DNA from 4 places in the Variovorax sp. LjRoot175 genome. Region 4 is predicted to be linked to each of the others. Evidence: predicted binding sites of a transcription regulator. Region 4 holds the regulator's gene; each other region holds the start of a gene.
What was found. Region 4 encodes sigma-54, which starts transcription at its own class of promoters, with help from an activator protein. Its sites were predicted from a motif close to TGGCANGNAANCTGCTTT; they were not measured.

Region 1 (7,125 bases), on a different contig from region 4:
GGCGAACGCGCCCATCTCGACCTGGTCTGGGCCGGCACGGCCATCAGCACCGAAACGGTGACGAGCTGGGAGTCGAGCCCGATGACGGTGGGCGATCGGGCCAGCCCGCTGTCGGTTCGCGACGTGGTCGAGCGCCATGGTGGCGAGTTCTGGTTTCAGCGCGAGCGCGCGTTGCAAACGACTTTCTTTCGCTTCCTGCTCCCGCTCGCTCCACCCCAGGAACAACTGGAGGCAGCCGCGGTGCTGCGCAGCGAAAGCCGCCCCGAGTACTACGACTTCGACCTGTTCCAGCCCGGCATTCAGGCGCGCGAGCTCGACGAGCGTCGCCTGGTGGACCTGGCCTACACGGTGTTCGACACCGAGACCACCGGGCTCGATCCGTCGCAGGGCGACGAGATCATCCAGATCGGCGCGGCGCGCATCGTCAACGGCAAGCTGCTGCGGCAGGAGAGCTTCGAGCAGCTCATCGACCCCGGTCGAAGTATCCCGGCCGCCGGCATTCCCATACACGGCATCACGCCGGCGATGGTCGCCGGCCAGCCGGGCATCGCCGAGATCCTGCCGATCTTCCACGCCTTCGCCAACGACACCGTCCTGGTGGCACACAACGCCGCGTTCGACATGCGCTTCCTGCAGCTGAAGGAAGCATCTACCGGCGTGCGTTTCGATCAGCCGGTGCTCGACACGCTGCTGTTGTCCGCGGTGGCAAGCCCGCACCAGGCGTCGCACGAGCTGGAAGCCATTGCCGAGCGCTTCGGCATCGCGGTGCTGGGCCGCCACACCGCCCTGGGCGATGCGATCCTGACGGCGGAGGTGTTCCTTCGCCTGATCCCTTTGCTGGCGGACAAGGGAGTCCACACGCTGGGCCAGGCGCGCGAGGCGGCGCAGCGCACCTGGTACGCGCGTTTGAAGTACTGAGGCTGGACATGCGGGACCCGGTTCCAGCGCACGGCGCGAAGCCTGTTTGACGCAGCGCAACTCATGACCGCCGCCGCGGCGATAAAACCGTTGTCGCCGCTACCACCCGGAGACCCCGATGCGCCAAACCAAGGATGTCGTATTCCTCAGCGCCGTGAGAAACACCAGGCCAGCGGCTGAGTGTCACGATGCGCCGTCAGAGATCGCGACGGCCCCGGGGCCGAGCCGGCCCGGGCGTTCGCGCAAGCACGCGCAGGTGCTGGACGCCATCTACCAGGCGGCCATCGAGGAGTTCGCGAGCGAGGGCCTGGCCGGCGCGACGACCCAGGCGATCGCCGACAAGGCCGGGCTGTCCAAAGCGCAGCTGTACTACTACATCGAGAGCAAGGAAGCCCTCTACCGCCAGGTACTCAAGGACATCGTCAACGACATGATCGGCGTCTTCATCTTCAGCGGCGAGGACTTCGGACCGCGCGAGATGCTGACCGGACTCATCCGTCGCAAGATGCTGTTCTCCTTCGAGCACCCGCTGCGCTCGCGGATTCTCGCCGCCGAGGTGATGCGCGGCGCGCCGGTGCTCAAGACGATGACGGACACAAGCAGGCAGTGCATCCACCGAGCCACGCTGATGATCCAGGACTGGATCAACCGGGGCTTTATGGACCAGGCCGACCCGATGCTGTTCCTGTTCCACCTCTGCGCCGTGACCCAGTTCTACGCCGACCACGCGGCGCAGGTGGCGCACTTCAGGAGCGTGCCGCAGCGCGACGAGGAGGACCGGCGCTATCTGGTCGAGCAGGTGACGCAGTTCTTGCTGAAGGCCGCTGGCGTGCGTTAGTCACCATTCGCGCGGCTGGCACGCCGCGTGCGGGCGGCCTGCAAGCCGTAGGCGTTCATTTGAGTACAGGCCTGAAAAAGCTGCGTTCATAGCTGAGGATGCAGCGAGTGTCCTGCGCATACTTGAACGCAGCTTGGCACTCTGGGTCTGTGGCAGACAACGCGCGATATTCCTCGTACGCCGCAAGACTTGGGAACGTGAACATGGCCAGCGCAATGTTGTTCGCGCCTTCCGATGGCAAGAAGTAGCCATGGTGCTGCCCTCCAAACCTTTCGACGAGAGGAATCCAGATCTTTCCTTAGTGCTCGAACTCCTTGAGCTTGAACGGATCGATGACATAGCGCAGGTAGCAGGTGACCATGGTAGTTCCGAGATGCTTAACGTTTGACATGAGGGCTGGCCAGGCCAGTCCGTTCTGTCTGCTTGCGGGCAAACTTTAGCCGACCGCGAGCGGCTGCTCCTGGCCGAGGGCCGTCCTACCGTGCGCCCGGCCAGAAGGGCCAGAGGCTACCAAGGAATACGGGCGGTCGGCCGGACTCTGGCGATGTCGCGAAGGGCAATTGCCCTTGGCCATTCGTGCCGAGCCGGGCCGAGGGCGAAGCCGGGATTAGCAGTTGCCCTTTTTTGCCTGTCCCGGCGGGCATTGCTTCCCGTATCCGCCACCGGGATATCCCGGACCGTCGGGGTAGACAACGCAGCCCCCGAGCATGGCTGTTGCGAGAAGTGCAGCGACTAGCTTCTTCATGGCGTGGTCCTTCTATCGTTGGCATTCGAGCATAGCCGCCGTGCTTCATGGTCTCGCGCCGTCATCGATGGGATCGCCGTGTAGGACTTGGCGACGCGCCCGGACTTCATTTGGCTTGATTGGGGTAGAGGGTCCGAACGTCCGTGGTTGGGCCGGATTCTGCCGCAGCTATGGCTGCTCCAGCGCCGCCCCGCTGGTCCCGAAGTGTTTGGCCGCGAGCTCCTTGGCGCGGCGCAGGCCCTCGTCAGTCAGGTAGACCGACTCTTGCCTGCCGTGGGGCTCCGTGATGAGCCCCTTGTCGTGTAGACCGTCCATGACTGCAAAGTCATACCGCTTCCACACGCGTCCGTTCTCGAACTCGAAGACGCCAAGCAACGCCAGAAGCGCCTCTTCGACCTTGACCATGTCGTATTTCATGTGCTCGCCCCTCAACGTTCAGCACGACGGTGACCCTGTGAAAGGGCCCAACCTCTGATTGGCTGCGCCCACTGCACGACTGCAGTTCGACTTTACGATAGTACTTTGGTCATTCGGCCTTAGCCCATCCAATATGGCCTGCCTTCAATTCCGGAAACCGCACAGAGATGAAAGCAAGCAAGAGTAAGGAAGCCGCGTCCTGGAGTGACGTCAAGGCCAGACTGACCCACTTCGACCACGACGGCCTGGTCGGCTTGGTGCATGACCTGTACACGGCCAACAAGGACAATCAAGTGTTCCTTCACGCCCGTTTCGGGCTGGGCGAAGATGTCCTGGAGCCGTACAAGACCACCATCAACCGTTGGCTCTGGCCCGACATGTTCCGGAACCAGAACGCGTCCGTCGCCGAGGCCAAGAAGCCCATCGCGAATTTCAAGAAGGCCATTGGCCAACCGGCGGGTCTGGCAGAGCTGATGGTCTTCTACTGCGAGCGCGCGTCAGGCTTCAGCGTCGAAGTCGGCCTGCAGGACGAGGGCTACTTCAGTGCGCTGGTGCGAATGTTCGAGCAGGCGTTGCAGACCATTGCGAGACTGCCGGATGCGCAGCGGCCCTTGTTCATGGAACGACTGGATGCTGTGTGTCGCATCAGTCAGAACATCGGCTACGGAGTCGGCGAGGCCATGAGCGACCTGCTGGCCGAATACGACAACATCTCACGACGACGTTGAAGGTCGGCGTCTGGCCGAATTCTGCCGAGGCGACGAGGCTGGCGACTTAGAGCGTCGGTCTCACCTCTCATGTCCCGCATGATGGTTGTCGTCGATAACAAGCCCTCACGCGCGAATCAGCTGCGCTGCCAGGCCACGGCGCGGCGCAGGACCGACCGGCGGCGCATAACCCACACGCGCCCACATCTGCACGGTCCGCTCGGGTAGCGGCACGGCCAGCAGGCGCCGAATGTCGGCGTGGGGTCCGGCCTGCTCGGGATACTCCTGCAGGGCCTGCTGCAGCGGCTGCATCGCCAGGCCCTGCCCGGTCGCGGCGAGCTGCACCCGCGCGTAGGCGCGCCCCGCGTTGACCTGGGTCACCCGGTCGTTGCTCTCGGTCAACATCCAGAGGAAGCCGGGCGTGGACGCGAGCTTCTTGCCGAAGTCCTTGATCTGGCTGGTGGTGGCGAAGGCATCGGACGCCGGCGCCTTGCTGCGATCGAACAGGCCGATGCGCTCGAGCAGCACCACCGTCGGGTCCAGCATCGACAAGCCGTCACGGTGCTTCTCGATCTCGGCGGCGCCGACGCGCAGCACCTTGTACGACTCCAGGATCGTGCGCGGCGTGCTCAGCTCGATGCGCCAGGCCTCGGCCGCGATGGCGCGATGCTGTTCCAGCGCGTCGGCCCGGTCCGCGCCGACGAAGCCGAAATGCAAGGGGTGCGGCCCCACTGCTTCGGCCATCGCCTTCCAGGCCTCGGCGGGCACCGGCCGCTGCAGGTCGTACACGCTGCGGTTGGTGCGGCGCGCGAGGATCTGCGCGAACAGCGGGTCCTTGCGCGTGGCCGCATCGGGCATCAGGCGGACGCGCGCCACCGGTCGCTGATCGAGCTTCTCCGGGCCGAACGCACCCTCGGGAAACAGGGTGATGTCGGCACGCAGCCCGCGCTCGCGCGCCGCGATGTCGAGCAGCTCCAGGAAGGTGCCGTGGCTCATCATGATCTGGCGCGAGAACGGGTCGGTCTCGGGCAGCAGCCGGCCAAGGTCGCAGCGCAGCACGATCTCGTCCGGTGTGCGCAGATCCACCAGCCAGGACTGCAGGTTGTGCGAGTGCGGCGCCAGGATCGCGTAGCCGAGGATCCAGCGGCGCGGGTCGGCCTCCGGCCCCGGCCCTTGCCACGGCTCGATGGCCGCAGCGGGCATCTGCTGGCTGCAGCCGGCGAGTGCCGCCGTCGCCGCAGCGAAGACGAAGCCGCCTCCCGCAACCCGAATGAACTTGCGACGATCCATTGCGACTCCTGAGGCCACCTGCCGGGTGACTGTGCATGGGATGCTGCGAATCTTGATGTCCAAGTACGCAGGTGGCAAGCGCACCGCGCGGCGCGCTTGAGCAAGCTCAAGGTAGGGCACCTCGGCGCCGGGTGGAGGAGCTCGGAGCTGAAGGCCGCTGGCGTGCGCCAAGTCGGTACTGCGCGGCTGCACGTGCAACGTGATCCGTTTTGCAGCAGTTGCTCCTCTACGGCACAGCCGCCCGCTGGAGCAACGACGACGCGCCGCGCGAGGCTGGCGGAAAAACTCCATGCCTGACAACGGCTTGCGTCGTCCGCGATGACGCCGCCGCGGCGTGGCCCGCGCTTTGCACTGAGTCGCTCCGCGGGCCGCGTCGCGTCCCGCCATCCGTTTTTTCAACCACCCGACAGGAGACGACTCATGGACATGGCAGAAATGACCCACCTCGACATTGCGAACCCGTACAAGAAGCAATACGGCAACTACATCGGCGGCGAGTGGGTTGCACCGATCGACGGCCAGTACTTCGACAACCTGACACCGATCACCGGCCAGGCCTTCACCAGCATCCCGCGCTCGAACGCGAAGGACATCGAAGCCGCGCTCGATGCTGCGCACAAGGCGAAGGCGGCCTGGGGCTGCACGTCGCCCACCGAACGGGCCAACGTCCTGCTCAAGATCGCCGATCGCATGGAGCAGAACCTGAAGACGCTTGCCGTGGCCGAGACGATCGACAACGGCAAGCCGCTGCGCGAGACGATGGCGGCCGACATGCCGCTGGCCATCGACCACTTCCGCTATTTCGCCAGCTGCATCCGCGCGCAGGAAGGCGGCATCAGCGAGATCGATCACGACACCTATGCCTACCACTTCCATGAGCCGCTGGGCGTGGTCGGGCAGATCATTCCGTGGAACTTCCCGATCCTCATGGCGGTGTGGAAGCTGGCCCCCGCGCTGGCCGCAGGCAACTGCGTGGTGCTCAAGCCGGCCGAACAGACGCCCGCCTCGATCCTGGTGCTGATGGAGCTGATCGGCGACCTGCTGCCGCCCGGCGTGCTCAACGTGGTCAACGGCTTCGGGCTGGAGGCGGGCAAGCCGCTGGCGTCGAGCAAGCGCATCGCGAAGATCGCCTTCACGGGCGAAACCACCACCGGCCGGCTGATCATGCAGTACGCGAGCCAGAACATCATCCCCGTGACCCTGGAGCTGGGGGGCAAGTCGCCCAACATCTTCTTCGAGGACGTCATGGCGGCGGACGACGCCTTCTTCGACAAGGCGCTCGAGGGCTTCGCGATGTTCGCGCTGAACCAGGGCGAGGTCTGCACCTGCCCGAGCCGGGCGCTGGTGCAGGAGTCGATCTACGAGCGCTTCATCGAGCGCGCGATCAAGCGGGTCGAGGCCATCAAGCAGGGCCATCCGCTGGACCCGTCCACCATGATCGGCGCGCAGGCCTCGCAGGAGCAGATGGAGAAGATCCTGTCGTACATCGATCTGGGCAAGCAGGAAGGCGCGCAATGCCTGATCGGTGGCGAACGCAATACGCAGGTCGGTGAACTCGGCGCTGGCTACTACGTCAAGCCCACGGTCTTCAAGGGCCACAACAAGATGCGCATCTTCCAGGAAGAAATCTTCGGCCCGGTGCTGTCGGTGACGACCTTCAAGACGGAAGAAGAGGCGCTGGAGATCGCCAACGACACGCTCTACGGACTGGGCGCCGGCGTGTGGACCCGCGATGGCGCGCGTGCCTTCCGCATGGGCCGCGGCATCCAGGCGGGACGCGTGTGGACCAATTGCTATCACGCCTATCCGGCCCATGCGGCCTTCGGCGGCTACAAGCAGTCGGGCATCGGCCGCGAGAACCACAAGATGATGCTGGACCACTATCAGCAGACCAAGAACCTGCTGGTGAGCTACAGCCAGAACAAGCTGGGATTCTTCTGAAGATGCCCGAAGACGGCGTCAGCCGCGTGTCCGCCACGCCGGCCGCGCAGGCGCTCATCGAGCGCCTGCGCGCCGTGCACGGCCCGCTGATGTTCCACCAGTCCGGCGGCTGCTGCGACGGCAGCGCACCGATGTGCTTCGCCGCCGGCGAGTTCGTCACGGGCGATTCGGACGTCTGCCTGGGCGAGATCGCGGGCACGCCGTTCTACACGAGCCGGGCCCAGTTCGCGTATTGGGAGCATACGCATCTCATCATCGATGCGGTGGCG
Region 2 (6,976 bases), on a different contig from region 4:
GCAGGTGCTGCTCATCCACGCCTGGCCGCGGTAGCGGTTGAACGCGTCGCTCTCGTACCAGGCCTCGCGCACCGAGGCATGGCGCAGGTCGGGGAACGCGATGCCGGGCAGCATGCGCGCGCTGTGGCATGGCAGTGCGCTGCCGTCGGGCGCCACCACCATGAACAGCGAGCCCCAGCCGGCCATGCAGGGCTTGGGCTTGGCGTCGGCATAGTCGGGCGAGACCCACAGCACCTTCATGCGGCCGTCGAGGCGCTCGCGGTGCACCATGACGACCGCCTCGGCGTCGCGCAGCTCGTCGACGGTTGGCATCAGGGCCGCGCGGTTCTGCCAGGCCCAGCCGTAGTACTGGGTGTTGGCGAGTTCGAGGTAGTCGGCGCCCATGCGCTCGGCCATGTCGATGATTCGGCCCACATGCGGCAGGTTGAAACGGTGCATCACACAGTTCAGCACCATCGGGTATCCCTGCGCCTTGATGATCGCGGCGACCTTCGACTTCAGATCGAAGGTGCGGGTCGAGCTGATGAAGTCGTTGAGTTCGCGCGTCGAATCCTGGAACGAGAGCTGGATGTGGTCGAGCCCGGCCGACTTCAGTGCCTTCGCGCGTGCCTCGGTGAGGCCGACGCCCGAGGTGATGAGGTTGGTATAGAAGCCGAGCTGGCGCGCATGTGCGACCAGCGCTTCGAGGTCGTCGCGCAGCAGGGGCTCGCCGCCCGAGAAGCCGAGCTGCACGGCGCCGAGCGCACGCGCCTCGCCGAGCACGCGCTTCCAGGTCGCGGTGTCCATCTCGCTGTCATGCCGGGCGTAGTCGACCGGGTTGGAACAGAACACGCAATGCAGCGGGCAGCGGTAGGTCAGCTCCGCCAGCAGCCACATGGGAGGCCGGATCGTCATGCTGTTGGCGGCGGCTTGCATCGTCTCCCCTATTGCAGCCATCCGCGCTGCCTGGCCTGGCTGAGAAACGTGCAGACGTCGCCGGCGAGCCCGGGCTGTCCGAACGCGAGTTCGAGCTCCGCCACGATCTGGTCCACCGAGCGGCAACCGTCGCAGCGCCGCAGGATCTCGGCGGCTGGCGTGTTGAGCCTGACCATGCCTTCCGGATAGAGCAGCACCCAGCTGTCCTGCGCCGGCTCGAACTGCAGCCGGAACATTGTTGCCACGTTGGGCCTGGCGTTCATGGCTGCGACTCCAGCGACAGGTCGTCGGGGTAGGCGCGCTCGATGGCATCGAGCATCGACCACAGGATGTCCAGCTTGAACTGCAGGATGGCAATCGCGCGCTCCTGGCGCGCACGCGTGCTGCACCAGCGCCGCGCCACTTCGAGCCCGTGCTCGACATCGCGCGTGGCGAGCGGGATGCGATGGCGAAAGTAGGCGAGGCCGTCCGCTTCGATCCATGGGTACAGCGTCGGCCAGCCCGCCAGCCGGTCGGCGTGGATCCTCGGCGCGAACATCTCGGTCAACGACGAGATCGCCGCCTCTTCCCATGGCCTGCTGCGCGCGAAGTTCACATAGGCGTCGACGGCGAAGCGCACACCTGCCTGCACATGGCGATGCGACCAGAGGTCCTCGCGGCGCAGGCCGACGGCCTCGCCGAGCCGGCTCCAGGCCTCGATGCCGCCCGCATTGCTGCCGGCGAAGTCGCCGCGGCCGTCGTGGTCGAGGATGCGTTCGATCCAGCGTCGGCGCTCCGCACGGTCGGCGCAGTTGGCCAGCACCGCCGCATCCTTCTGCGGAATGTTGACCTGGTAGTAGAAGCGATTCGCCACCCATCCCCGAATCTGGAACGGCTGCAGCTCGCCCCGGTTCAGGCGCTGGTTGAACGGGTGGTGGATGTGATAGTCCTTCTCGCAGTCGCGAAGCCTGGCCTCGAAGGCCGAAGCGCTCCACGGTTCGTGCGCGTCGCCCTGATCGGCCGCCGGTGGGGCGCTCTGGAACAGTTCGGTATTCACAGCGTGATCTCCATTCCGTCGTAGGACACCTCGATGCCGTGCGTCTCCAGCACGCGGCGCTGCGGGCTGCCTTCGTCGAGGATCGGGTTGCTGTTGTTGATGTGGATGAGCACCTTGCGTCGTGCGGGCGTGGCCCGCATCACGTCGACCATGCCGGTGCGCACGGCGCTGGCGCTCTGCGGCAGGTGGCCCATCTCGGTGGCGGTCTTGCCGCTCAGGCCGGCACGCTGCATTTCGTCTTCTTCCCAGAAGGTGCCGTCGACCAGAAGGCAGTCGGCGTTGCTCATCCAGCGCAGCTCCTGGTTGCCCACCTCGGCGAGGCCCGGCGAGTAGAACAGGCGCTTGCCATCGCGCAGGTCTTCGATCAGCAGTGCGATGTTGTCGCCCACCATCTGCTCGCGACGGTGCGGCGAATACGGCGGCGCCTTGCCCGGGATGGCCAGCGCAGTGAAGCGCAGCGAGGCGAAGCCCTCGATCTCGAACTCGGCGCTCACCTGGTCGCCCGCCACCGGCAGCATGTGCCAGCGCGTGCCGCAATAGTGCTGGAGCACGTTCAACAGCGGCAGGCCGGTGGTGAGGTCTTCGAACACGCAGGGCGTGGCATAGAGGTCGATGCAAGGGCCTTCGCGCAGACCCAGCAGACCGGTGACGTGGTCGATCTGGGCGTCCATCAGCACCACCGCCTTGATCGGCGTGTCGCGCAGCCCCTGCCGCGGGTGGAGCTGCGGATGGCTGCGAATCTGCTGGCCGATGTCGGGTGACGCGTTGAGCAGTACCCACGACTCGCCGTCGGCCGACACGGCGATTGAGCTCTGCGTTCGCGCACGCGCGCTCAGCTCGCCTTGCCGCTGGCCGGCGCACAAGCGGCAGTTGCAGTTCCATTGCGGGAAGCCGCCGCCGGCGCCCGAGCCGAGCACGAGAATTTTCATGGGAGGGTGTCTGGTGTGACCGGCGGCGGCGCATCGCATGCGATGCGCCGCCGCCTGAGTCGAGCGGGTCAGCGGTTCGAGATGTACATCGTGATTTCGAAACCGAAGCGCATGTCTTCGAATGCGGGTTGCGACCATTGCATGAGAGTCTCCTTGGGGTTGCCATCCAAAGTCCGGGCAGGATTGCCGTGAGGACACACGCCGTGCCGCAAGACGCATGCCTGTGGCACGCTGGCCCAAAAAACTGGTGCTTGCCCCTAGGCGCAGGCGTGCGCGGCCGGCTCTGCGCGACATCGAAGGGCAAGCAAGGGGAATGCTGTGTTGCGACTGCTCCATCCGGGGACAGTGGCGCGCAGCGATGGCACAGGGATTTCCCGTGCCCGGGTGTTCAGCCGCCCTTGCCCCAGCGCAGCTTGCGGTAGATGGTGTTGCGGCTGATGCCCAGTCGCTTCGACGCAATGGAGATGTTGCCGTTCGCCGCCGCAAGGGCCGCGCGAATCATCTCGATCTCGGCTTCTCCGAGCGTGAGTGACGACGTGCCGTCGTAGGCGGTCTCGGCCGGCGGGGCGACGACGGTCGGCTCGGCGGGTCGGTCCACGGACGCCGGCGCGGGCATGTCAAGCGGCATGCTCGCCGCCGGGGCTGTGATGGCCGGGGCGGCTGCGGGAATGGACGAGCGAACCCGCTGCACGTCCTCGAGGAAGTCGTCCGACAGATGATGCTCGGTGATCTGCGGCGCGCCGGCCGCCATCACGGCGGCCGTGCGCAGCACGTTCGCGAGCTGACGGATGTTGCCGGGCCATGCGTAGCGGCTGAACAGCGCCGACACGTGCGAGCTGATCTCCGGCGTGCCATGTGGGCACTCGGTCAGCAGGATGCGGCGTGCCACGACGCCGAGATCGCTGCGCTCGCGCAGCGCCGGCAGGCGCACGACCAGCCCGTTCAAGCGGTAGTACAGGTCTTCGCGGAACGTGCCGGCCTCGATCATCTCGCGCAAGTTGCGGTGGGTCGCCCCGATCACGGCGATGTCCACCGGAATCGACTTCTGGCTGCCCAGCGGCATCACGCAGCGCTCCTGGAGAACGCGCAGCAGCCGCGCCTGCAGGGCGAGCGGCATGTCGCCGATCTCATCGAGGAACAGTGTGCCGCCGTTGGCTTGCACGATGCGCCCGCATGCGCCCTTGCGGCGCGCGCCGGTGAACGCGCCGTCTTCATAGCCGAACAGCTCGGCCTCGATCAGGGACTCGGGAATGGAGGCGCAGTTCACGGCCACGAAGGCCTGCCTGGAACGGTTCGAGTCCTGGTGCACCGCGCGCGCGAGCAACTCCTTGCCGGTGCCGGTTTCCCCGAGGATCAGGAGCGGGATGTCGCGGTTCAGGACGCGCTGCACCTTCTGCACCATCGCCTCGATCTGCATATCGCCGGTCTTCAGGTAGTGCAGGCCCGAGAAAGCGCTCGGTGGCGCGGCCGCGGCGTTGGCCGGATGGGGCGGCGGGTTCGCGTCGACCGGCACGGCTTCGCGGGCCGTGACGGCCTGCGATGCCGGTTCGTCGCCGCCCAGGCCGGCCATCATCGAGCGCGGCGTGCCATTGAAGCGGGCCTTGACATAGAACTGCCGGCCGTTCGAAAGGCTCAGGCACATCGGCGTCGACAGCGGTGCCCGGAGATGGTCGAACATGGCCGGGACGGTGGTGCCGAACAGGCTGGTCAGGCTCTGCATTCGCAGCGCCGCGCTGCTCATGTCGAGCTGGTCCAGCGCGCTGCGATTTGCGCCGAGGATCTTGCCATCGGCGCCGACGACGATGATGCCTTCGAGCAAGGTGCCGATGAATTCGACGCGGCTGTGCAGGTGCAGCCGAAGCCGGTTGCCGAAGTCGTCCGACAACCACTGGTTCTCGATCATGCGCGCCGACATGCGCACCAGCCCCATGGTGTGCTGGTGATATGAACGCTGGTCGCCGGTGACGTCGAGCACGCCGAGCATGTTGCCGCGCGGATCGAAGATCGGGGCCGCTGAACAGGTGAGGAAGCTGTTCGCATGGATGAAGTGCTCGCCGCCGTGAACGACCGTGGGCGACTCCTCGAACAGCGCCGTGCCGATGGCGTTGGTGCCTTTCGAATGCTCGGCCCAGCTGACGCCCGGCGACAGTGCCACTTTGCCGGCGCGTTCGAGAAACTTGTCGTCCCCGACCGAGTGCAGGATCGTTCCCTGGGCATCGGCCAGCACGATCATGCTCTCGGTGTTGACGATCTGCTCGAACAGCATCTCCATCACCGGCGCCGCGTGCGTGAACAGGCGCTGGTTGCGCTCTCGCGCCACGCTGAGGTCGCTGCGCATCAGGGGTTCGAAGTCGGGGCGCTCGATGCGGGTCAACCCTAGTGCGGCGCAGCGCTGATGCGACTGCTCGATCAGCTCCGTGCGCGCGGCCTGCCGCACGAAGGGCAATGCCGACGGAGTCGTCCAGGTCTTGGCGTTCGTGACCAAGGCACGATGAGTTGCGGACATCCTTGTGTCTCCTCTGCGCCTGCCGAGGCAGGTTGTCTCCGTCGAATCACCGCGCGCCGGGCCGTTATCACCAGCTGCGTGGCACTGCTGCGTTTTGGCACAGCTCTCCGGGTCTGTTGCAAAGCAGGCCGGCCAAAGTGGCAAGGATGCCGCAGTGCCGCACGTGCGGCTTGATCTGGAGCAACTGGGCGATCGATCACAGGCAATTTGTGTTCCCGCCTGCAACACCGGCGCGTGGCACGGCGTTTGCAGACCGAGCTCATCTTTCAACACGACCATGACGGAGACCTGACATGAAGCGAAACGGAAATCTGCCGGCCGCACCCACCCCACCCAGCCGCCGGCGCGGGCGCATGGCCATGCGCCACGGCGCCTGGCTGCTGGCCATCGCCGCCTGCGCCGCAAGCCCCGCCGTATGGGCGCACGGCGACGTGACGCCGCAGGCGGTCGACACTTCGGCGCTTCCGAAGCTCGGCCAGGAATGGCGTCCCGAGAACCCGTTCCGGGCCAACGACGCCGCCGTCAAGATCGGCACGTCGGCCTACAACCAGAACTGCGCCCGCTGCCATGGGCTGGAAGCGATCTCCGGCGGCATCGCGCCCGACCTGCGCAAGATCGACAACGAATGCGCAGCGCTCAAGGACAGCGCCAAGAAGGCCGCCTGCGTGAAGGAGATCGACGAGTTCTATCTCACGACCGTTCGCCAGGGACGTTCCCGCAACGGCGCGGTGTACATGCCGCCGTTCGAAGGGGTCATGAACCAGGAAGCCATCTGGGCGATCAAGGCCTACCTCGAAACGCGCCGTGACAAGCCGTTCTAGGCGGGGAGGGTCCATGACACCCAAGACACCGAGCCGTCGCGATTGCCTGCGCTGGCTGGGCGCGTCCGGCGCCGCAGCCCTGGCATGTGCGCCGCTGCACCTGCGGGCGACGCCACTGGAGCGCGTGCGCGAGCGCGGCACGCTGACGGTCGGCCTCTACCACGACATGCCGCCGTTCCACGTCGGCGGCCAGGGCATCGACGTGGAGCTGGCGCGCGCCCTGGCCGAATCGCTGGGCGTCAGGCTCTCGCTGCTGCCGTTCCATGCCGACGAGAACATGAACGACGACTTGCGCAACATGGTGTGGCGCGGCCACTACCTCGGCTACGGCCCAGCCGACGTGTTGCTGCACGTGCCGGTCGACCGGCCGCTGATGGAAGGCAACCCGCAGGTCAGCATCTTCGCGCCGTACTACCGCGATCGGGTCGTGATGGCACGCCAGCTCGAGCGCGTGCCGCGGCTCGAGACGCTGTCCCAGTTGGGCGCCGACAAGGTGGCGGTGCCTGGCCAGTCGCTCGCGGGCTGGTTGCTGATCGGCGCCGATGGCGGCGCCTACCGCAACCAGTTGATCACGCAATGGAAGGACGGCGCAGAGACGGCGCACGCGCTGTTGCGCGGCGAGGTGGCGGTGGCCGCAGGACTGGCGTCGGAGATGGAGTCGGTGCTGCGCGGCGACCCGCGCTTCGCCATCGCGCCGATGCCTTCGCCGCGGGCGCCGCGCGACGGATGGGCCGTCGGCATGGCCGTCAAGCGTGATGCCACCGAGCTG
Region 3 (7,125 bases), on a different contig from region 4:
TCGCATTGCCGCGTTCTGCGCTGGCCCAATGGCTCAGCGCCTGGGCGACGTCTGCTGCAGCCGCTGGCCCTTGCCTGCTTGGGGCCCTACCGTGCCTGACGCTTATCAGCGTCAACGACCTTCGCGCGCTATTGGTGCTGTAGCGGGCTGCGCAGACGCTGCGCCTTGTTTCTCGGCGCGCCACCGTGCCAGTAGCCGATCGAAGTTGTCGTCGAACGCGCGCCTTTGCAAACGCTTCGGCGACGGACGAGCAATACGCCGCCGATGCCATGTCCAGCAGCTGGCGCGATGCCGTGCGGTCACACGCCAGGTAGACCTGCTTGAGTTCATCGATGGGCACCGAAGCGAGTTTGTTCGTACCCGCCTGCGCGAATGCCACCTCCGTCCTTAGGGCGGTGGCATCGATCCTGGAAGCCACGGAAGAGTCTGGCCAGTGGCGCGAACGCCGACTGCGCCGCCGCCCACAGGCGTTCGCTCCCCGGTCTCGCCGGCGCGCAAGATTGACCCACTGTTCCGCCCAGCAGCTGTGCGTGCAGCGACGCCGGCGCGGCCATCGGCGCTTCCTCCATCAACGCCGTGGTCCTCGAAGGTCGCGCGGACAATGTCGGTCCAATCGGTGCGTTCATATGGGGCCCATCAGCGGGTCGAGTCAACCTGGCACCGCATGCACGGGCCGTGCCTGGTTTGCCAACCGGGCCTCCACTGCGGTTGTGATGGAGGCATGCGGTGGTGCGCGACAGCTGGTGCGGCTGTCACGCGTGGTCACCAAAGGTCGCCCTCACCAGATCCTGTATGCGAATCTGCAGTTGGCATTCTGTACGGCGGCAAGTTCTACGATTAGCCAGCCAATCGAAGGGACCGCTTCGATGCCCGCACGCCGACGGGTGCTCATTGCGGTCCGAACGAGAAACAGGAATGCGCGGCAAGTTTCAGCCGGGCTTGGGCGCCCACGCGCTGCACCAGCCCGGGCCTGCGATCTGCTTGCGCCCGAACATCGCGCAGCCGCCCCATTCGTCGGAGGTACTGCCCTGGAAGAAGGAGCAGTTCGTGCAACGCTGCGTGGCGCTGTGCTTGGGAAAGCGCTTCTTGTCCACCTTGGCGGTGTCGTGCTTGTAGCCGAGGGCCTGGGCCGTCTCGTCGGCCTCGTCGACGCGCGCCGGTGCGGCTTGCGTGACGGCTGAGGATGCAAGCATGGCGCAGCCGCTTGCAAGGGTTCGAGTGATGAAGATGCGCCGCGTCGTGTCTTTCATCTCAGTCTCCGACAACGTTGGTCTTCGCCGCGATCGCAGCACTGGTGGTCTTGGGAATCTTGAACACCCATACCATCCCGCCCTGTTCGAGCAGGTTCACCTTCTTGGCCACCTCACCGCCCCACAGGGGCACGGCGCCGCCCCAGCCGGAGACCACGCTCACGTACTGCTCGCCGCCCTGCTGCCAGGTGACCGGCGGCGCTACCACGCCGGAGCCGGTCTGGAACTGCCACACCACCTTGCCGGTCTTGGCATCGGCCGCCTTCAGATAGCCTTCGGGCGTGCCCCAGAACACGAGGTTGCCGCCGGTGGTCAGCACACCGCCCCACAGCGGCGCGCCGTTCTTCACTTCCCACACGATCCTGCCGGTCTTCGGATCGACCGCGCGCAGCGCGCCGATGTAGTCGTCGTTGAGCGGCTTGATCGTGAAGCCGGCGCCAAGGTAGGCTGCGCCCTTCTTGTAGGCAACGGGTTCGTTCCAGATGTCCATGCCCCATTCGTTGGCGGGCACGTAGAACATCTTCGTGTCGGGGCTGTATGCCATCGGCATCTGGTTCTTGCCGCCGAGAAAGCCCGGCGCGGCGAAGACCGGGCTGCCCTTCTTGCCTTCCGCGCTCGCGGTCGGGTCGCCGGGCCGGTTGTCGGCGATGAAGTTGGGACGGCCGGTCTTCAAGTCGATGCTGCTCGCCCAGGTGATCTTCCTGACGAACGGAAATGCGTTGATCAGCTTGCCGGTGGTCGCGTCGTTCACGTAGAAGAAGCCGTTGCGATCCGCCTTGCCGCCGACGCGCTTTCCGTCCAGGTCGAAGGTCACGAACTCGTTCACGCCGTCGAAGTCCCAGCTGTCGTTGGGCGTGGCCTGGTAGTGCCACTTGATCTGGCCGGTCTTCACGTCGATGGCCACGGTGGCGCAGGAGAACAGGTTGTCGCCCTGGCGCAGGTGGCTGTTCCACGGCGCGGGGTTGCCGGTGCCGAAATAGGCGAGGCCGGTCTTGCTGTCGTAGGTGCCGCCAAGCCAGGTGGCTGCGCCACCGGTCTTCCACAGGTCGCCCGGCCAGCTCTGGTTGGTGGTGCCGGAGATGCCGTTCTCCTTGGCGTTGCCATCGGAGTCGTAGATGTAGCCCATGTGACCCTCGACGGTGGGGCGCGTCCAGACCAGCTGTCCGGTCTTGGCGTTGCGGGCCTCGACGCGGCCGACCACGCCGAACTCGCCGCCGGACACGCCGGTGAGGATCAAGCCGTTGGCGATGATCGGCGCGGCGGTAGCCGAATAGCCGGCCTTGTAGTCGTCGATCTTTTCCTTCCAGACCACGTTGCCCGTGTCCTGGTCGAGCGCCACGAGTTGCGCGTCGAGCGTGGCGAAGATCACCAGGTTGCCGTACAGCGCGGCACCGCGGTTGACGACATCGCAGCAGGGCATGATGCCTTCGGGCAACCGGTGCTCGTACTTCCACAGCTTCTGGCCGGTGGTTGCATCGAGCGCGAAAAGGCGAGAGTACGACGCGGTGACGAACATCTTGCCGTTGTGCAGGACCGGCTGGGACTCCTGCCCGCGCTGCTTCTCGCCGCCGAAGGAGAACGCCCACACCGGCGCGAGCTTGCCGACAGTGGCGACATTCACCTGCTTGAGCGGTGAATAGCGCTGGCCCTGGGTGTTCAAGCCCCAGGTCAGGACATTGCCGGTGGCGGTGGCTTCGTTATCGATCATCTTGTCTGTCACGACGGCGTGGGACGCCGTGGCAGCCAGAGCGGCGGACACGAGAACGGTCAAGAGTTTCAGTTGCATGGGGTGGTCTCCTCAAGGGTTGATCGCGGGTCGAACACGGCCTGTTGGCCGCGTCCTCCACGTTGATCGAGGGCAATGTCCATGCCATGTCGCAAACGGCTCGGTGAGCCTGCCGATGTGCCGGATGGGGTCGGCGAGCTGCGGGTTTTCCCGCGGCATTGCTACATGCTTGAGCAGTCGGGGCGCCCGTGACCGTGGCATCACGGCACACCAGCGGCCCCAGCCCCGCTGGCTTCAATGCGCCATCAGGACCGGCACGTTCATGCGTGCAAGGATCTCGCGGGTGACACCACCGAGCACGAGTTCCCGCAGGCGGGTGTGCCCATAGGCGCCCATCACCATCAGATCCACGCCCATGCTCACCGCGCACGAGAGCAAGGTGTCCGCGAAGCCGATGGTGGTCATGTACTGCTCGGCCTTTGCCTCAACGCCGTGCCGCCAAAGCCAGGCGATGGTCTCTGAAATGCAGCGCTTGGCGGCCGTTTCCGCATCACCTTCCTTGCGCAACGACACCAGCGTGACCCGCGCCGATTCGGCGAACAGCGGTAGCGCGTCGCGCAATGCCATGGCCGCCTCCCGCGTGCCGTCCCAGGCGACCAGGACGTTCTTGCCCACCTCCGGAAAATGACCGGCGCAAGGAACGATGAGCACGGGCCGCCCCGAGTGCAAGACGACCTGCTCGGGCAGATCACGCGCCACCATGTCTGCGGTCTTGTCGTGGTCTACCTTGGCGTAGTCGACCTGCCCCACGATGAGCAGATCGCTGGCGTGACCGTGATGGACAATCGCATTCACGGGCTCGCCGTCGACCAGCCGCACGTCGTACGACAACGACCCTGGCCCACGCACCAGGTCCCTGAAGACATGGGCGGTCGCCTCCGCACGCAGGCGCAGGCCGTCAGCGGCAGCCGCGATGAATTCGGTGCTGCGCATCGGATCCGCATCCATCGGCGCGGTGCCATCGAGAAGGCCCGTCGGCACGAGCCCGACCAGATGGCTGCCGTGCGCGCGGCCCAAGCGCGCGGCGAGCTCGACGCGCGCGGCACACCGCTCCGTGTGGTCCAGGTGGACGAGGATGGTTCCGATATTCATGGATCTTCCGTTCCAACGAAATGCGACCATCTTCGATTGATCGATGTTGCGGCACCTTGACATCGATCAAACGCCGCACTCGTTCTCGCACCCAGACTTCGACGCGATCGGTAATCACTTCAAGGATTCAGATGGACGACAGAGTCGACGCGCTGGACCGGACGCTGCACGCCGGACTGGCCCAACTGACGAAGGGACTTTCGCCCGCAGCGCTGATGCTGGCCTGGTCGGACTGGGCCATCCACCTCGCGGCGCAGCCGGCGCGCAGCGCGCAAGTGCTCATGATCCGCCCGCTGACGCAGGCGGTTGCGGCCGCGACCCAGGCCTTCCAACCCATGCCCGCCCATGGACCACCGACGCCGGATTCGCACGAGGACGACCGCCGCCTCGCAGATCCTTCGTGGGGTGCATGGCCTTTCAACCTGTACCGGCAGGCGTTCCACGCAGGCGGCCAGTGGCTGCGGCAGCTGACCGAAGGCGTACCCGGCGTCGAGCGTCACCACGAACAGGTCGTCGCCTTCGCGGCGCGGCAGTTGCACGAGATCTGCTCGCCGGCAAACTGGCCCGCCACCCATCCGCTGGTGCTGCAAAGAACCGCTGCGACAGGCGGGCTGAACCTGATGCAGGGCGCCCGCAACTGGGCAGAAGATCTGCAGCGGAGCCTCCAGCGCCTCCCGCCAAAGGGGGCCGAGCACTTCGTGCCGGGGCGCGACGTCGCGATCACCCCCGGCAAGGTCGTCTTGCGCAACCGCCTGATGGAACTGATCCAGTACGCGCCCACGACGGCCACGGTCCATGCCGGGCCGGTGCTGATCATGAGCGCGTGGATCATGAAGTACTACATCCTCGACCTGTCGCCGCACAACTCGCTGATCCGCTACCTGGTCGACCAGGGCCACACCGTATTCGTGATCTCGTGGAAGAACCCGGATGCGAAAGATCAGGACCTCGGCATCAATGACTACCTGGCGCAGGGCCTGATGGCGGGCCTCGATGCCATCAACGCCATCGTGCCCCGCCAGCGCGTGCATGCGGTGGGCTACTGCCTGGGCGGCACGCTGCTGGCCATCGGCGCGGCGGCCATGGCGCGCGATCAAGACGATCGCCTGGCCACCGTGACGTTGCTGGCGGCGCAGACTGACTTCACCGAGCCGGGAGAACTCGGCCTTTTCATCGACGAGAGCCAGCTCAGCTTCATGGAAGACCTGATGGCGCGCCAGGGCTATCTGGATTCGAGCCAGATGGCCGGCGCCTTCCACTTGCTGCGCGCCGTCGACCTCATCTGGTCGCCCATGGTGCAGAACTACCTCCTCGGCGAGCGAGCGCCGATGACCGATCTCATGGCCTGGAACGCCGACGGCACGCGCATGCCCTACCGGATGCACGCCGACTACCTGCGCAGCCTGTTCCTCGAGAATGCGCTCGCGCGTGGCCAGTACCTGGTGAACGGACATCCGGTCTCGCTGGGCGACATCGAGGTACCGATCTTCGCCGTCGGCACACGAACCGACCATGTCGCGCCATGGCGCTCCGTCTACAAGCTGAACCTGCTGTGCGATACCGAGATCAGCTTCGTCCTCACGGACGGCGGCCACAACGCCGGCATCCTGAGCGAGCCCGGCCACGCGCACCGCCACTATCGGATCCTCCACCGCGCCAGGAATGCACCCTATGTGCCGCCGGATGGGTACACGGCTCGCGCCGAGCAGATCGAAGGCTCCTGGTGGCCGGCGTTGCAAGTATGGCTGGCGGATCGCTCCGGACCGCGGCGCAAGCCGCCGCGCATGGGCCATGCGCAGCTCGGCTACGCCCCCATTTGCGATGCACCGGGCACCTATGTCATGGCGCGTTGACCGCGCCGTGCTGATCCCTTGATCCAGCGCAACGCTCAACCTCCATGCGCTTCCTAAAGTGATGTCACAGGCATTGCGAGCCTGAATCCAGAGCGCCACACGGCTGCCCTCCATCCACCAACGAAAGGAATCTTATGAGATCCGATGCACAACTCAGAAGCGATATCGTCGCCGAACTGAGCTGGGACCCGGCGATCACCGCCACCAACGTCGGCGTGATCGTCAAGGACGGCGTGGTCACATTGACAGGCCATCCCTCCAGCCACGCCGAGAAGTACGCCATCGAGCGCGCTGCGCAGCGCGTCAAGGGCGTGAAGGCGCTGGCGATCGAAATGCCGGTCAAACTCGCGTCCGACTACGAGCGCACCGACGCCGACATCGCCATGGCGGTGGAGCGCGCCATCGAGTGGAACGTGCTCGTGCCCGACGACAAGATCCATCCGATGGTGGAAAACGGCTGGGTCACGCTCAATGGTGAGGTCGAGTGGGAATACCAGCGCAGGGCCGCGGAAGGTGCCGTGCGCAGCCTGCTGGGCGTCACCGGCGTCACGAACCGGGTCGTCGTGAAGCCGAAGTTCACGCCGGCCGACGTCGAAAAGAAGATCCGCGAAGCTTTGGAGCGCCAGGCCGATCGCGAGGCCGAGCAGATCAAGATCGAGGTCAACGGTGCCCACGTCACGCTCAGCGGCAAGGTCCACTCTTGGGCCGAACGCAAGGCCGCCCAGGGAGCCGCATGGTCGGCGCCGGGCGTCGCCAACGTGATCAACAACCTGCTCGTCGAAGCCTGAGGATGCGCGTCGCACTGGTCACCGGCGGAACCGCTGGCATCGGAGCCGCCGCGGCCGAAGCTCTGCTGGCCGCAGGCTACCGCGTCGCCTCGAACTACGGCGCCAACACGCAGGCGGCGGAGGCGTTCACCGCACGAACCGGCATTCCCGCATTCGCGTGGAATGTGGCCGATCCGGCGGCTTGCAAGGCGGGCGTGGCCCGCGTGGAGGCCGCCCTGGGACCGATCGAGGTGCTGATCAACAATGCCGGCATCACGCGCGACGCGATGCTGCACAAGATGACGTTCGAGCAGTGGCGCGAGGTGCTCGACGTGAATCTTGGCGGGTGCTTCAACATGTGCCGGGCGGTGATCGAG
Region 4 (7,125 bases):
CGCAGCAGCGGCTCTACTACGCGCTGGAAGCGATGGGCAAGGTCGACGAATACCAGCGCAAGGTGTTCGCCGCGATCCATCAGCAGCGCCAGAACCTCTCGGGCGAGCAGCAGATCATCGACTGGGCCGCGGCCAACGGCCTCGACAAGGCCAAGTTCACCGAGAACTTCAAGTCCTTCAGCGTGGCGAGCAAGATCCAGCGCGCCAAGCAGCTGCAGGATGCTTACCAAGTGGCCGGCGTGCCCGCGATGGGCATCGCGGGCAGGTGGTATACGGACGGCGAACTCGCGCGCAGCATGGACCGCGCGCTGCAGGTCACTGACTTCCTGGTCGGCGAAGCGCGCAAGAGCGCGTAAAAAAGCGCCTCCCGCCGCTCGTCGCGGCAACCAGCAGGAAGCCCGCTTCGGCGGGCTTTTTCATCCGCCGGCGGAAACCGGATCCATGAGGCCGCATACAATCGCCCAGCAAGTTTCGTGCCTTTTATGACATCGTTACATTCCTCCTCCGTTTCTCGCCACCTTTGTCGCGCTTTCGTATTCGCCTTGGGCGTGGCCGGCTTCGTGTCGGCGGCGCAGGCCGAGAAGGCGGACCGCACCAAGCCGATGAACATCGAGGCCGACGCCATGCGCTACGACGACCTCAAGCAGACCAGCGTCTTCACCGGCAACGTGGTGGTGACCAAGGGCACCATCATCATCCGCGGCATCCGCATCGACGTGCGGCAGGATCCCGAGGGCTACCAGTACGGCATCGTCACGGCCGCGCCCGGCAAGCTGGCCTATTTCAAGCAGAAGCGCGACGCCGGCCCCGACGAGTGGATCGAGGGCGAGTCGGAAGTCATCGAGTACGACAGCCGCGCCGACAACGTGAAGTTCATCCGCCGTGCGGTGATGCGTCGCCTGGTCGGCGCGACACCCAACGACGAAAGCAGCGGACCCTTGATCGTCTACGACCAGAGCAACGACACCTTCACCGTCAACGGCTCGCCGCTGCCGCCCAATGCGGGCGTGGCGACCCAGCCCGGCGGCCGCGTCAAGGCCATCCTCACGCCCAAGGCGGCCGCCTCCGCGCCCGCTGCCGGGTCCGCCAGGCCGGCGGCGCCGGCCGCCTCCGCGCCGGCGTCCGGAACGGGCCTGCGCTCGACCACCACGCTCGGCGGAGAGCAGCGCAAGTGAGCGGCGGCAACGAAGTCCTGGGCAGCCGCCTCGAGGCGCGCGGCCTGCAGAAGAGCTACGGCAGCCGCAAGGTCGTCAAGGACGTCTCGCTCGGCGTGCAAAAGGGCGAGGTGGTCGGCCTGCTGGGGCCCAACGGCGCGGGCAAGACCACCTCCTTCTACATGATCGTCGGGCTGGTGCGGGCGGATGCGGGCGAAATCAGCATCGACGGCGAACCGATCGCGCACATGCCGATCCACCGCCGCGCCCGCATGGGCTTGAGCTACCTGCCGCAGGAAGCTTCGATCTTCCGCAAGCTCACGGTCGAGGAGAACGTGCGCGCCGTGCTCGAGCTGCAGCGCGAACTCGACGACGCGGGCCGGCCGGTGCCGCTGTCGAAGCAGCGCATCGAGGAACGCCTCGGCGAACTGCTGCACGACCTGCGCGTCGACCATCTGCGCGATTCGCCCGCGCTGGCGCTGTCGGGCGGCGAGCGCCGCCGCGTCGAGATCGCGCGGGCGCTGGCCACGCAGCCGCGCTTCATCCTGCTGGACGAGCCCTTCGCCGGCATCGATCCGATCGCGGTGATCGAGATCCAGCGGATCATCAGTTTCCTGAAGGAACGCGGCATCGGCGTGCTCATCACCGACCACAACGTGCGCGAGACGCTGGGCATCTGCGATCACGCCTTCATCATCAGCGACGGGCATGTGCTGGCACAAGGCACGCCTTCGGAGATCGTCGACAACGCCGAGGTACGACGCGTGTACCTGGGCGAGCATTTCCGGATGTAGGGGACCGTACTTCGATGAAGCAAGGGCTCTCGCTTCGCGTTTCCCAGCACCTGGCGCTCACGCCGCAGCTCCAGCAGTCGATCCGGCTGCTGCAGCTCTCCACGCTCGAATTGAGCCAGGAAGTGGAGCAGATGCTCGACGAGAACCCGTTCCTCGAACGCACGGCCGAAGAGGCGCCGCGCGAGGAGTTCGGTCTCGAGGCGGCCGATGCGCCGGTGCGCGACGAAGACCGCCAGGCCGAGGGCGAGGCTGACTTCGTCCCCGGCCCGGCCGCGGCGCCGGCCGAGGTGGCGGTCGCCGCCAACGGCGATGCCGAAGCGGCTGCGCCCGCCGACAGCGAACCCGACTGGGAGGGCGACGGTACGGTCGACCTCGCGCCCGACGACAGCGAATGGGGCGGCGATGCGCCCGCGCGCGCCAACAACCTCGGCGACGACGAGCGCACCGATGCGACCGAGCTCGCGCGCAGCCAGGAATCGCTGCAGTCCTTCTTGCACCGGCAGGCGCTGTCGCTGCGCCTGGACGAGAACGACTGCGCCGCGCTGCGCTTCCTGATCGAATCGCTCAACGACGACGGCTACCTCGAGGATTCGCTGCCGGCGCTGGCCTCGGGCCTCGCGGGCGACGACAACGACCAGTTCGACGAACTGGTGCATCACTTCCAGGTCGCGCTGGGCCTGCTGCAGAGTTTGGAGCCGGCCGGCGTCGGCGCCCGCAGCCTCGGCGAATGCCTGACCATCCAGCTGCGCCAGCTGGCGAGCGCCAAGGAGAGCGAGGAGGAGGCCCAGGTGCGCAAGACCGCCATCGCGATCTGCAAGCAGCCGATGGAGCTGCTCGCGCGGCGCGACTTCAAGCGCCTGGCCACGCTCACGCGCAGCAACGAAGACGAGGTGCGCGCCGCACTGCAGCTGATCGCCAGGCTCGAGCCCAAGCCGGGGCGCCGCTTCGTCGACGTCGAGCGCAACATCGTCGTGCCCGACGTGATCGTCACGCGCATCGGCCACGGCACCAACGCGAAGTTCCGCGTCATGCTCAATCCCGAGGTCATGCCGCGGCTGCGCGTGCACGACATCTATGCCGGCGCGCTCAAGCAGCACAAGGGCGAGGGCAGCCAGGCGCTGTCGCAGCGGCTGCAGGAAGCGCGCTGGTTCATCAAGAACATCCAGCAGCGCTTCGACACCATCCTCAGGGTCTCCAACGCGATCGTCGAGCGGCAGAAGAGCTACTTCGTGCACGGCGAGCTCGCGATGCGGCCGCTGGTGCTGCGCGAGATCGCCGACGAGCTGGGCCTGCACGAATCCACCATCAGCCGCGTGACCACCGCCAAGTACATGGCCACGCCCTATGGCACCGTCGAGCTCAAGTACTTCTTCGGCTCGGCGCTCGGCACCGAAACCGGCGGCAACGCCTCCAGCACCGCGGTGCGCGCGCTGATCAAGCAGTTCGTGAGCGCCGAGGACGTGAGGAAGCCGCTGTCCGACAGCCAGGTGTCCGAGATGCTCAAGGAGCAGGGCATCGAGTGCGCGCGCCGCACGGTGGCCAAGTACCGCGAGGCACTGCGCATCGCGCCTGCGAACCTGCGCAAGGCACTCTAGCGATGAGTCGCCGTCCGAGTCCGCTCCCAAGCTGGATTCGCCTCGGCCTGGTCTTGATGGCGGTGCTTCTTCTCGCCAGCGGCTGCGCGATGCTGCCGGCCGAATTCGAGCGCACGCCGTCCAAGGCGATGCCCTTGTCCACCGGCACCGTGCTGGGCCGCATCGCCAAGGCCTCGCAGCCGGATGCGGACTTGAGCGGCTTCCGGCTCATGCCCAGCGGCGACTTCGCGCTCAACACGCGGCTCGAGCTCGCGCGCCGCGCCGAGCGCACGCTCGACGTCCAGTACTACCAGATCGACAACGACGAGACCGGCCGCTACCTGCTGCGCACACTGCGCGACGCGGCCCAGCGCGGCGTGCGCGTGCGGCTCCTGATGGACGATCTCTACACCGCGGGCGAGGACGAGCTGCTGCTCGCGCTGGCCGCCACACCCAACCTCGAGCTGCGGCTCTTCAACCCGTTTCCGGCCGGGCGCGGCAGCATGCTCAGGCGCTTCTCGGCCTCGCTCTTCGACTTCAGCCGCGTCAACCGGCGCATGCACAACAAGCTCTTCATCGCCGACGGCGCGATGGCGGTGGCCGGCGGGCGCAACATCGGCAACCCGTACTTCACGCAGACGGCCGGCGCGAACTTCATCGACCTCGACACCTTCGTCGCCGGCGCCCTGATCCCGCGCCTTTCCAGCCTGTTCGACCTGTACTGGAACAGCGAGCACGTGCGGCCGATCGAAACCGTGGTCGCGCCCACGCTCGCGCGGGAGGAACGGCAGCGGCGCTTCGAGGAGCTGACTGCCCCGGCCACCACCCCGGCACCACGTCCGCCGGCGCCCAATGACCTGCTGGGCTACAGCCCGATCGTCGAGAACCTCAACGCCGGCAAGCTCGACCTCATCTGGACCACCGCCGAGGCGTATGCCGATTCGCCCGAGCGCGTGATCGGCAAACAGGTCACTTACGGCGGCGTGCCGCTGCTCGACGTCGACAGCGTGCGCTACAACGTGGTCGAGCAGATGCGGCGCGGGCGTTCCGACGTGACGCTGGTGTCGCCCTACCTGATCCCCGGCAAGGAGGGGCTGGAGGTGCTGCGCGAGATCCGCCGGCGCGGCATGAAGATCAGCGTGGTCACCAACTCGCTGGCCGCCACCGACGAGCCCGTGGTCCACACCGGCTACCGCCGCTACCGGGCCGACATGCTGCGGCTCGGCGCCGAGATCCACGAGCTGAGCTCGGTGCGCACGCGGCGCAGCGTGCGCCTGGGCCTGTTCGGCACGCAGATCGGACGCCTGCACGCCAAGTCGGCCGTGATCGACGGGCGCACGCTCTTCGTCGGCTCGATGAATTTCGACCCGCGCTCGGAAGTGCACAACACCGAGATCGGCCTCTTCATCTTCAGCCGCGAGATGGCGCAGCAGGTGCTGAAGCTGGTCGAGGTGCTCAAGCAGCAGGGCGCCTACAAGGTGCGCTTCGCGCCCGGCACCGAGAAAATGGAATGGGTGAGCGAGGAGGCCGGCGTCGAACAGGTGCTCACCAGCGAGCCCGATGCGGGCTTCTGGGACCACCTGATGCTTGAGCTGCTGGCGCCGCTGGCGCCGGAGAGCCTGCTCTAGACCTCATTAGTAGCGATAACGGTCATGACGGTCATAACGGTCATGACGGTCATGACGGTAGTGATGGCGATCACCGTGCCGGTACTCGTCGCGGTATTCATGGCGGTAGAAGTGCCGCGGCGGCGGGCGGTGGTAGTCATACACGGGAGCCGGACGGTAGTGCCGCGGCGGCGGGTCGTAGTAGACCGGCGCCGGGGCATAGTGGACCGGGCTGGCAATGCCGACGGCGACCCCTGGCACATGGATGCCCACCGACACGGCCAGGTCCCTGGCGCTGGCGGACGTGGCGCCCAGCACGGCTGCGGCGGAGAAGGCGCCGGCGGCGATCCACTTGAAGAAACGGGTGTGCGCGATGTTCATGAAGAAACTCCTGAAGGCATGAAGTGCCGTTGGGGTCATTGCACCTGGCCCGCGTAAAGCAGGACCCGCCTGTTCCGTGAAGCTTGTTGCTGAATGTTGCAGCGCGGACGTACAGCTCAGGATCGGACTTACCACATAAAATGCAGTTTTGTGGGGTAAGAAATCCATGCCTGTCCAGCACGCCCTGTACCGCATGCATGAGCTGGCTTTCCGCACGCAGTACGCCGAGCTCAAGGAACGCACTGCGTCTGCGGGCCGCCTTCTTCAAGGAACGCCCGGGAGCCTTCAGTTGCGCCGGGGGACAGGCTATGCCTACTGGTATCGGGTCTTCTATCCGGCGCCTGGCAAGAAGGCCGAGCAGATCGTCTGCAAAGACGGGGACACCGCGGCACTCGACGAAGTGTCCCGCGAGATCGAGTTCGCCCAATGGACAAGCGCCCAGGTGAGAAATCTCAGGAAGCTCGATTTCCAGGTGGCGGACAAAGGCGTGGCGAGCGTGCTGGTCGAGCTTCACAACGCGGGCATCCTGGGCGCGTGCCTCGCACTGGTCGGAACCTTGGGCTTCATGGCCTGGTTGAACGAACTCGGAGCGATGGCGGTATCGGCCCGCACGCAGGACGTCGACATTGCCGCCCGGCAAAAGCTGAGGCTTGCAGCGCCGGCGTCCTTTCTTGAAGCGATGGAAGCCACCAGGCTTGGTTTTCATCCTGTTCCCGGGATTCCAAGCCAGGCGCCCTCGACTTCCGTGAAGCTCAAGGGCAGGGATGGATTGCGAGTCGACGTTCTGACGCATGGCGAGGAGCTTGGAAAGACCGTTCCCCTGCCGCAGCTGAAATGGCATGCCGAGACCGTGCCCCACTATGACTATCTGCTCGCGGAGCCAAGTCGCGCCGCATCGCTTGCCGGCGGCCATTGCATCCCTTTGACGTTGCCGCAGCCGGAGCGCTTCGTCTGGCAAAAGCTCTACGCGAGCGCCGAGCGCAAGGCCAAGCCCGAGAAAGCCGAAAAGGACCTGCTGCAGGCAGCGACCCTGGGAGCCGTCCTGGCCGAGCAGCAAGACGAGCTTCTGTCCGATTCGTTTCGGGATGCGCCAGCCGCACTCAAGGAAGTGGCGAGAACCCGCCTGCCTGCTTTGCGCAGGGCCTTGAGTGGGCATCCTCAAGCGCTCGAACAGTTCGAGCTCGCCCTCGGACCGGCAGCGAGGAAGCGATCGCGCCCTAGCTCGGCCGGTCCGTGATGTTGACCGCCTCGACCTGCACCAGGAGCCGCACCTTGTTCTCGAAGCCGAAGTTGATGCCCCAGGTGATGCCCCAGTCGCTGCGCTCCACGATGGTCTCGAAGTCGCCGCCGCAGACCTGGCGCTTGATCAGCGGGCTGAGGTAGCAGCCGAAGCGGCTGGCCTTGAGCTTGATGGGCCGCGTCTGGCCCATCAGCGTGAGCGTGCCGTCGACTTCGGCGACCTTGTCGCCGTTGAAATCGATCTTGTCGGCCACGAAGCGGCCGGTCGGAAATTCCGCGACGTTGAAGAAGTCCTTGCTCAGCACGTGGCGGTTGAGCAGGTCGACGCCGGTGTTGATGGAGCCGATGTCCATCGTGATGTCGATCTTGCCGTTCT

Region 1: a site for sigma-54 is predicted at 5,190-5,207, ahead of adh (aldehyde dehydrogenase). Genes of this name have one in related genera too.
Region 2: a site for sigma-54 is predicted at 5,525-5,542, ahead of pedF (cytochrome c-550 PedF). Genes of this name have one in related genera too.
Region 3: a site for sigma-54 is predicted at 3,106-3,123, ahead of ACSQ89_RS32135 (PQQ-dependent methanol/ethanol family dehydrogenase). Genes of this name have one in related genera too.

The regions. Positions count from the first base shown of each region.
Region 1 is NZ_CAXURY020000002.1:469,398-476,522, reverse strand. It holds gene ACSQ89_RS32240 (exonuclease domain-containing protein) at 1-918, shown strand, start outside; gene ACSQ89_RS32235 (TetR family transcriptional regulator C-terminal domain-containing protein) at 1,037-1,756, shown strand; partial or broken gene ACSQ89_RS32230 (NIPSNAP family protein) at 1,812-2,117, opposite strand; gene ACSQ89_RS32225 (DUF6429 family protein) at 2,670-2,918, opposite strand; gene ACSQ89_RS32220 (hypothetical protein) at 3,086-3,646, shown strand; gene ACSQ89_RS32215 (Acg family FMN-binding oxidoreductase) at 3,752-4,915, opposite strand; gene adh (aldehyde dehydrogenase) at 5,336-6,856, shown strand; gene ACSQ89_RS32205 (DUF779 domain-containing protein) at 6,859-7,125, shown strand, end outside.
Region 2 is NZ_CAXURY020000002.1:462,160-469,135, forward strand. It holds gene pqqE (pyrroloquinoline quinone biosynthesis protein PqqE) at 1-915, opposite strand, end outside; gene pqqD (pyrroloquinoline quinone biosynthesis peptide chaperone PqqD) at 924-1,178, opposite strand; gene pqqC (pyrroloquinoline-quinone synthase PqqC) at 1,175-1,939, opposite strand; gene pqqB (pyrroloquinoline quinone biosynthesis protein PqqB) at 1,948-2,880, opposite strand; gene pqqA (pyrroloquinoline quinone precursor peptide PqqA) at 2,949-3,023, opposite strand; gene ACSQ89_RS32190 (sigma-54-dependent Fis family transcriptional regulator) at 3,269-5,386, opposite strand; gene pedF (cytochrome c-550 PedF) at 5,746-6,207, shown strand; gene ACSQ89_RS32200 (substrate-binding periplasmic protein) at 6,221-6,976, shown strand, end outside.
Region 3 is NZ_CAXURY020000002.1:451,094-458,218, reverse strand. It holds gene ACSQ89_RS32140 (high-potential iron-sulfur protein) at 930-1,250, opposite strand; gene ACSQ89_RS32135 (PQQ-dependent methanol/ethanol family dehydrogenase) at 1,252-3,036, opposite strand; gene ACSQ89_RS32130 (universal stress protein) at 3,271-4,128, opposite strand; gene ACSQ89_RS32125 (PHA/PHB synthase family protein) at 4,260-5,981, shown strand; gene ACSQ89_RS32120 (BON domain-containing protein) at 6,116-6,769, shown strand; gene phbB (acetoacetyl-CoA reductase) at 6,715-7,125, shown strand, end outside.
Region 4 is NZ_CAXURY020000001.1:5,505,010-5,512,134, reverse strand. It holds gene ACSQ89_RS27340 (thiol:disulfide interchange protein DsbA/DsbL) at 1-356, shown strand, start outside; gene lptA (lipopolysaccharide transport periplasmic protein LptA) at 483-1,175, shown strand; gene lptB (LPS export ABC transporter ATP-binding protein) at 1,172-1,948, shown strand; gene ACSQ89_RS27325 (RNA polymerase factor sigma-54) at 1,963-3,543, shown strand; gene ACSQ89_RS27320 (phospholipase D family protein) at 3,546-5,150, shown strand; gene ACSQ89_RS27315 (hypothetical protein) at 5,157-5,510, opposite strand; gene ACSQ89_RS27310 (GSU2403 family nucleotidyltransferase fold protein) at 5,704-6,747, shown strand; gene ACSQ89_RS27305 (YceI family protein) at 6,728-7,125, opposite strand, start outside.